2 regions of the Monashia sp. HAY1-11D genome follow, and region 2 is predicted to be linked to the other one. Evidence: predicted binding sites of a transcription regulator. Region 2 holds the regulator's gene; the other holds the start of a gene.
What was found. The regulator LexA, encoded in region 2, represses DNA repair genes until DNA is damaged. The targets are predictions, from matches to a motif close to TCGAACANNTGTTCGA.

Region 1: the regulator LexA is predicted to act here: its motif matches at 1,463-1,478, upstream of recA (recombinase RecA).

What each region holds. Positions count from the first base shown of each region.
Region 1 is NZ_CP200320.1:3,318,897-3,323,305, forward strand. It holds gene AC1VM9_RS15320 (DUF3352 domain-containing protein) at 1-405, opposite strand, end outside; gene AC1VM9_RS15325 (DUF3046 domain-containing protein) at 621-872, shown strand; gene AC1VM9_RS15330 (O-acetyl-ADP-ribose deacetylase) at 869-1,402, shown strand; gene recA (recombinase RecA) at 1,655-2,698, shown strand; gene AC1VM9_RS15340 (regulatory protein RecX) at 3,026-3,481, shown strand; gene AC1VM9_RS15345 (YceI family protein) at 3,624-4,229, opposite strand.
Region 2 is NZ_CP200320.1:4,279,698-4,284,106, forward strand. It holds gene AC1VM9_RS19725 (alpha/beta hydrolase) at 1-298, opposite strand, end outside; gene AC1VM9_RS19730 (hypothetical protein) at 295-600, opposite strand; gene AC1VM9_RS19735 (LysM peptidoglycan-binding domain-containing protein) at 863-1,276, opposite strand; gene lexA (transcriptional repressor LexA) at 1,505-2,212, shown strand; gene AC1VM9_RS19745 (hypothetical protein) at 2,327-3,232, shown strand; gene AC1VM9_RS19750 (PKD domain-containing protein) at 3,269-3,724, opposite strand; gene AC1VM9_RS19755 (hypothetical protein) at 4,201-4,409, opposite strand, start outside.

The sequences.
Region 1 (4,409 bases), 960 kb from region 2:
GAGGTCCCAGAGCTTCTTGCGGGGGTCGCCGCTCCCGAGGGTGTTCTGGATCTGCGGGACCTTGCCGAGGAAGCGGACCGCGGCGACCTTCTGCCCTGCGGAGGGGTCGATGTCGAGGCGGAGGTAGGCGTACGCGTCACCGGGCAGCACGTCCGCGGGCTGCGAGCCGCCCCCGCCCAGCTGCTGGGCCGCGAAGACCCCGGCGCCGCCGAGCAGCACCACCGCGGCGAGGCCGCCGGCGAGCAGACCGGTACGCCTGCGGCGAGCGACGCCCGGCGCCGCCGGCTCGTCCGAGAGGGCGACGCCCTCGGTGGCCGTGGACCCGACCAGGTCGCCGGCGACGGGATACGTGTAGGGCTGGGTGACCTGCGTGTCTCCCGAAGGTCGGTACGTCGAGTCGGACATGTGAAGTGCTCCCCCTGAGGATGGTGTGCCGGCACTGGCGCCGCGCAGCGACGATATCGCCTGGTGAGGACGGCCATGTCCGGTTCGGCGATCCTGCGACGCGGTCGTGACCGGAGGCGTCCCGGGCCGGCTCCCGACGCCGCGTGGAGGCGTCGGCGACGAGGGACGACCGCAGCGGGTCGGGCACGGCTGCGCCGGGTGGCAGACTGGCAGGCGTGCGGATGAGTCACTTCTGGACCCTGATGGAGGACGAGTTCGGCGAGGGGTACGCGAGGTCGCTCGCCCGCGACCACGTCATCGGCTCGCTCGGCGGCCGGTCCGTCGACGAGGCGCTCGCCGACGGCGAACCGCCACGCCGCGTCTGGGAGGCGATCTGCGACGACATGGACGTGCCCGAGTCCCGACGCCTCGGCCGCGACGACCGCGTGGCCCGTGGCGCGCAGGGCGGCCAGGTGGCCGGCCCGTGAGCGCCCCGCGCGGCCGGATCACCCTGAGGCGCGGGGACATCACGACCGACGCCGGAGCCGACGCCATCGTCAACGCGGCGAACTCCTCGCTCCTCGGCGGTGGGGGCGTCGACGGCGCGATCCACCGCGCAGCCGGTCCTGACCTGCTCGCCGAGTGCCGGCTCCTCGGCGGGTGCGCGACCGGCGACGCCAAGATCACCGGTGCGGGGCGGCTGCCGGTCCGCCACGTCATCCACACCGTGGGTCCGGTGTGGCGCGGCGGCGGGGCGGGGGAGCCGGAGCTGCTCGCGTCCTGCTACCGCCGGTCGGTGGAGCTCGCGGCCCAGGCGTCGTGCGCCGTCGTCGCGTTCCCGGCCATCTCGTGCGGCGTCTACGGCTACTCCCCCGACGCGGCGGCCCGCGTCGCCGTGACGACGCTCGCGGACGCTCTCGCCGCGTTCCCGGCCGTCCGGGAGGCGCGCTTCTGGCTCTTCTCGGACCAGGTCCACGCCGCCTTCGAGGCGGCGCTCGCCGAGGCCGGGGAGGCCTGACCCTCGGCGGGTGCGCTGATCGAGCGGTCGGCCACGGCGGCGGCGTGTCGCTGCCCGGTCTCGAACACGTGTTCGGTAGTGTTGTCCACAGGTCCGGTGTCGTCCATGGCATCGTCCACAGGCCGTCTCGTGGTGAACTCCGATGTCGGCGCCGGCACCTAACGTCTGACCCGACAACGGAACTCACGAACGCCGTCGTTCAGGGTCGAAGGCAGACGACCGCAGCGCAGACGGCAGATAGGTGGCCACCACATGGCATCGGTGATGGACAAGGACAAGGCCCTCGCCTCGGTGATGGGTCAGATCGAGAAGAGCTACGGCAAGGGTGCGGTGATGCGCCTCGGCGACGACGTCCGACCGCCGATCGAGATCATCCCCACGGGGTCGATCGCCCTCGACGTCGCGCTCGGCATCGGCGGCCTCCCGCGTGGGCGCATCGTCGAGATCTACGGCCCGGAGTCCTCCGGCAAGACGACCGTGGCCCTGCACGCGGTCGCCAACGCGCAGCGCGCCGGCGGCATCGCGGCCTTCATCGACGCCGAGCACGCGCTCGACCCCGAGTACGCCAAGAAGCTCGGCGTCGACACCGACGCCCTGCTCGTCTCCCAGCCCGACACCGGTGAGCAGGCGCTCGAGATCGCCGACATGCTCATCCGCTCCGGCGCGCTCGACATCATCGTCATCGACTCCGTCGCCGCCCTCGTGCCGCGCGCCGAGATCGAGGGTGAGATGGGCGACAGCCACGTCGGCCTGCAGGCCCGCCTCATGAGCCAGGCGCTGCGCAAGCTCACCGGTGCGCTGAACTCGACGGGCACGACCGCGATCTTCATCAACCAGCTGCGCGAGAAGATCGGCGTCATGTTCGGTTCGCCCGAGACGACCACCGGTGGAAAGGCGCTGAAGTTCTACGCGTCCGTACGTCTCGACGTGCGTCGCATCGAGACCCTCAAGGACGGCACCGAGCCGGTCGGCAACCGCACCCGTGTCAAGGTCGTCAAGAACAAGGTGTCGCCGCCGTTCAAGCAGGCGGAGTTCGACATCCTCTACGGCCTGGGCATCTCGCGCGAGGGTGGACTCATCGACATGGGGGTCGAGCACGGCTTCATCCGCAAGGCCGGGGCCTGGTACACCTACGAGGGCGACCAGCTCGGCCAGGGCAAGGAGAACGCTCGCAACTTCCTCAAGGACAACCCCGACCTCGCCGACGAGATCGAGAAGAAGGTCAAGGAGAAGCTCGGCGTCGGGCCGCGTGTGGACCAGCCGGCCGAGGTCGCGGACGTCCCGGTCGACTTCTGATCGTGAGCTCCCGGAGCTCGCCGTCCGGACCGGTCGTCAGCCGGCCTCGACCCGTCGGTCGAGGAACGGCTGGCCCGGGCCGCGCGGATCCTGGCCGAGGCCGAGGGCCTGTCCGGGGCGCCTGCTCCGGCCGGCTCGGGCAACCCCAGGCTCTGGGGCGAGCCGGGACCCTGGGACGACGGGTCGCCCCGCCGAGATCCCGAGCTCGAGCCGGGAGGCCGCCGCGCGCCCGGTCCCTCTCGACGGGGGAGGCGTGGCACGCCACCACCCCCGCCCGACCCGACGACGCACGCGCCCGAGGCCGACCCCGAGTCGGTCGCGCGCGCGATCGTCCTGCGACAGCTGAGCATGGCGCCCCGCAGCCGGGCCCAGCTGGAGCGAAAGCTGCGGGACCGCGGCTGCGCCGACTCGGTGGCGACCCGGGTCCTCGACCGCATGACCGAGGTGGGGCTCGTGGACGACGAGGCCTACGCCGAGATGCTCGTTCGCTCCAAGCAGGCGGCACGAGGTCTGGCCCGCAAGGCCCTCGCCCACGAGCTGCGCAAGCAGGGCATCGACCAGGACGTCGCCGAGGAGGCGCTCGGCCAGGTCGACGCCGACGACGAGCGGGCCAGGGCCGAGGACCTCGTGGCCAAGAAGCTGCGCACCATGCACGGGCTCGCGCCCGACGTGCAGGCCCGCCGGCTGGCAGCCATGCTGGCCCGCAAGGGCTACTCCGGGGAGATCGCGTGGCCGGTCGTGCGCGATGCGGTCAACCTCGCCGAGGAGCACCAGCGAGACTGACCCGCCCCGTCACGCCGGCCGCGGACCGGCAGCAGGAAGGTCCCGGTGCCGACGGGATGGACCCGAGGGCACGACGAAGGGCGGGGACCCTGCGGTCCTCGCCCTTCGTGGGGTGGCCGGTGCGGCCGGGTTCAGGTGCAGGTCACGCCTGCGACGGCACCACGGCGATCGCCGAGATGTCGAACTCGAGCTTGACCTTCTCGCTGACGAGGACGCCACCGGTCTCGAGCGCCGCGTTGAACGACAGGTTCCACTCGGTGCGGTCGATGGTGACGCCGCCCTCGAAGCCGACGCGGGTGTTGCCGAACGGGTCCTTGGCCGAGCCCGTCTCCTCGAAGGGGATCGTGACGGACTTCGTCACCCCGTTGATGGTGAGGTCACCGGTGATCTCCCACTCGGCGCCGTCGCGCTCGACGCGCGTCGAGACGAAGGTGATCTCGGGGTGGTTCTCGATGTCGAAGAAGTCAGGGGTGCGCAGGTGGCCGTCGCGCTGCTCGTTGCCGGTGGTCACGCTCGCCGCCTTGATGGTGACGTTGACCGACGAGTTGGACGTGGTGGCGGTGTCGACGTGGGCGCTGCCCTCGAACTCCTCGAACTGGCCGCGCACCTTGGTGACCATGGCGTGGCGCGCCGAGAAGCCGATGCGCGTGTGGCTCGGGTCCAGCGTGTAGTCGCCGGTGATGTCGGCGACGGCGACGGAGGTGGTCTCGGCCGCGGGGGCCTCGGCGGTGCGGTTGAACAGTCCCATGATGAGTCCTTCGGAGTAGATGATTGAATGTTCAACGACAGTCTGCACTGATCTCGTTGAACTGTCAAGCATTGGTTCAAACTCGGACCGTGGTCCGGTTATTCCGCCGTAGGGTGATGGGAGGCCGACGTCCTGTTGAGCCGTCGGACGGGGGCGCGGGACGCCGTACCCTAGACGCGG
Region 2 (4,409 bases):
CGCGCTCGTCGGCCCGGGCGAGCAGGTCCTGGGCGGCCTGGAGGCGGGTGGCGCCGTCCTGCAAGGCGGTGGACGACGCCGCCAGGCACGCCGCGAGGCGGGCGAGGCCGGCGACGAGGGTCACCTGCCGTTCGGCGGCCGCGCTCGACGCCGGTCCCGACCACGTCGAGCCCCGGCGATGCAGCAGGTCCGCGACGACGGCCTGGACCTCGAGGCGGCTCTGCGTGAGACGGCGGGCGGCGAGCTCGAGGGCACCGGGACGAGCCGTCCGCACGCGAGCGACGTCGAACGTCGTCACGGCGCACCGTCACCGGACGGGTTCGTGAACGCCCGGGCGGCGGCATGCTCGACCGCGGAGTAGAGCCTCGAGGCCTCCTGGAGGGCCGACCCGAGGCCGAGCAGCTCCACACGGGCCTCACGAAGACGTTCTCGCCAGGCGAGCGAGATCCGGGAGACGGATGCGGCGAGCATGCCGCCGGCGAGCGCCACCCCGACCGGCTCGACCGCGAGGTCCGGCCTCACCACGGTCAGGCGCGCGAGCGCCCAGTCTGCCGTCGCGGCGGCGTCGTCGACCGTGCCCGTGTCCACCTCGTACCGCATGCGCGCTCCCCTTCCCGAGATCCCCACGGTAGGAAGGACATCGCTCGCGGGCAGAGGTGCATCCACAGGCCCGGGGACCGGCGCCCAGCGTCCATGCCTCATCCACAGGGCGGCCGAAGCCGGACACAGCAGGACGCCGCACCCGAAGGGGTGCGGCGTCCGGGCCACCAGACGGGGTCGAAGCGCCTGGAGGGCCAGCCGCTGAAGGTGGAGCCAACGCGGCGGTCGGGGGACGTGCCGGGAGGCGGCACGAACGGCGACGTCAGGGAGCCGGGATGACGAGCCGCTGGCCCGTGTGGATCATCGACGTCGAGAGGGAGTTGGCCAGCTGCAGCTCGACGACCCCCTCGCGCACCGGAAGGCCCGGGAGCTCACGAGCCGCGATGCCCGACAGGGTCTGACCTGACTCGACCGTGATCGTGCGCGGTGCACCCGTGGCCGAGGCGAGCTGACCGGCGAGGCCGATCCCGAGGGCGAGGACCACGGCGCCGACGAAGAGCGTCACGACGAGGCGGCCGAACCGCGTCAGGCGCATCCGCGGGCGGGCGGCACGGGCGGCCCGCACGGCGGCGCGTCCGGTGGGAACGAGGACGAGCTGCGGCCGCGAGACGAAGTCGGACTCCCCGACCTCCGTCTCCCGCTGCCGGCGAACGGCTTCGATGGCGACCACGCTCATGCTGACCTCCCCTTGCTGCTGACTTGCGAACATGTGTTCGATAGAACGCCTGTACGAGTTGTAGCACGTCTGGTCGATGAAGTCGAGACATGCTTCGAACAGGTGTTTGGCAACTGTGTTCGAACCCCGTACGCTTTCCTCACACCACCAACCACACCAGTCACCACTGACACTGGCCTCGCGAGCGCCGGGACCGGGGTGCCTGGGGCCGCCGACGAAGGGGACACCATGGGCGTGACCGAGCTTCCCGACCGCGACAAGGGCGATGGGCTGACGATGCGCCAGCGGCGCGTGCTCGAGGTGATCCGCAACTCCGTCGACCGACGCGGCTACCCGCCGAGCATGCGCGAGATCGGTGAGGCCGTCGGGCTCGCCAGCCCGTCGAGCGTCAGCCACCAGCTCGCCGCCCTCGAGCGCAAGGGCTACCTGCGTCGGGACCCCAACCGTCCGCGCGCCCTCGAGGTCGTCTCCCCCGACGCCGGAGACGCGACGGGGCGCCGCGGGCGCGCCGAAGCGTCCGACCAGCACGACGTCGAGACCGACTCCGGTGACACGCGCCCCGAGGCGTCGTACGTCCCCGTCCTCGGCAAGATCGCCGCCGGGGTGCCCATCACCGCCGAGGAGGTCGTCGAGGACGTCTTCCCGCTGCCCCGCCAGGTCGTCGGCGAGGGGCAGCTCTTCCTGCTCAAGGTCCAGGGCGACTCGATGGTCGACGCCGCGATCTGCGATGGCGACTGGGTGGTCGTGCGCCAGCAGCCGACTGCCGAGAACGGCGACATCGTCGCGGCGATGCTCGACAACGAGGCCACGGTGAAGACCTTCAAGCGCAAGGACGGTCACGTGTGGTTGCTGCCTCACAACGAGGCCTACGACCCGATCGACGGCGACGATGCGACGATCCTCGGAAAGGTGACCGCAGTCCTGCGTCGCGTCTGAGCAGCCCCCACCGCGGCCACATCACGGGCGCGTCGCGGATCCTCCGCGGCGCGCCGTGAGGTATCCGCACCCTGGACTCGCCACTCTGGGAGCACAGTGCCTGAGGAGGACGCCATGCCCGACCGGCCCGACCGCGACGTCGTCTTCACGTATCGCTATCTGCGGGGCGGCATGGTGGCGCTGCTGCTCATGCTGCTGCTGTCCGTCGTGCTCCAGTGGTGGTGGGGCACGAACCGGTCGTGCTGGCTGGGCTCGATCAGCGCCTACTACTTCACCCCTGCGCGCACGGTCTTCGTCGGCAGCCTCTGCGCGCTTGGCGCCGCCCTCGTCGTCTACAAGGGCCACTCGTCGGAGGAGGACGTGCTCCTCAACTTCTCCGGCTTCATGGCGTTCGTGGTCGCGATGGTGCCCACCGTCCCGGACGATCGCTGCAGCGTTGCAGGCGCGCCGAACCCGTTCGCCCTGCCCACGACGGCCATCTCCGACGCGGTCGACAACAGCGTGTGGTCCCTGGTCGCCGTGGGTCTCCTCGCCCTCGTCGTGACGGCATGGCTGCGACGCGCCGAGCTCAGGGACCCCGCACGCCGACCACCGGTGCGCACCCTGCTCGTCACCGCGGCGTGCAGTGCCGTGGTCGTGTTCGAGCTCGTGCTCTTCCTCGCGCTGCCCGACCGTTTCGTGGCCCTGAGCCACGGCATCGCCGCATCGACGATGGTGGCCGGCGTCATCGCCGTCATGGTCCTCAGCGCCTTCCGGGTCGAGGACCGACACACCTCGACCCAAGAAGCGGCGGGGTACAAGAGGTGGTACCTCGTCATCGCCGGGACCCTGGCTGCGCTGCTGGCCCTCACGGTGCTCGCACACCTGACGCTGCACGGCTTCGACCACGTGATCCTGATCTGCGAGGTCATCATCATCGTGCTGTTCTGCGCCTACTGGATCCTCCAGACCAAGGAGCTGTGGAACCTGCGCGACAGCACGGACCTCGAGGCTCGTAGGGCCGCCGCCATCGCCGAGTGACGGCCCGGTGGTTCGCCACAGCGGGTCGTCGGACGATCAGTTGCGGACGAGGACGCTCCGCGCCTCCTTGACGGTGATCGGGGTTCCCGGCTGCGGCACGGTCACCGTGTCGGGGATCGAGATCCACGCGCCGCCGTTGATGCGGAAGTCCGCGCCGAACGTCACGTCGACCCGCGACGTGTACGTGCCCGGTCTGCGGTAGGTGTGAACGATGTCGCCGTCGGGGTAGACGCCACCGGGCGAGGTGGTCGGGCCCTCGCTCGTGCCGTCCCCGAATCGGTACACGTAGCTGACGAGCTTGGGACGGATCTCGACGCGGTACCCGAACATCGTGGCCGGGTCGACGAGGTCGATCTCGCCCGGCTCAAACCCCCTGCTGGCCCAGTCGACCTTGTAGAAGGTCTTGAGGTTGACGAGCGTCGTGTTCCCCCTCGGCTGCGTGGAGATATCTGCTTGCGACCAAGCTGTATGGTGGAAAGCATTTACGATCATTGTGACTGTCGGATATGGCCGAATGCCCGGAATCATTTCTGGAAGGCACGTAGAACCCACCAGAAACCAGCCGCCGGGCTCGGGTGCACCAGAGGACCCTCCCGGCGCCCCAGAGGGATCTGGGCGCCCATTTTGGTCGACCCATATGCGCAGGACGTCCACCAATGGACCTCTGCCTTCCTCAGCTGAGTTCTTGGCGCAGGCAGCGATGGCGAATACCTGACACTCAACACTCGAGTCGCGACCACCGACGTCGCAGTAAGAGGGCCGGAGCCGGTACTTCCAGTGCGGGTGGTTGGCGTTCACGGCTGCTTCGTACTCTGCGGCCAATTGCGACGCCACCCGTCGATCTATGTTGACCGTCGTTCCGGCTTGGCCGGTATCTCCATTCACACCAGCGAGTGCCACGGTGGCAAGCGAGACTCCGCACGCGAACGTCAAAGCGACGAGGGCGCACAGTCGCGGAAACATGCGGGTCATGACGCAATCAACTTGACTTCTGACACGCGCCAGCCAGACGTACCCCATGCGAGATAGAACATCCAGTGGCTAGGCTCACGAGGGTCAGTCAGAACAAGTTTGCCAGCCCTATCTACAACATTGCTCCGCTCCTGAAAGCCCTTGAACTCAACGCGTCTCAAATCGCCGGCGGCTGAAAGGGCCGTGACCGAGGTGATGGAGACGG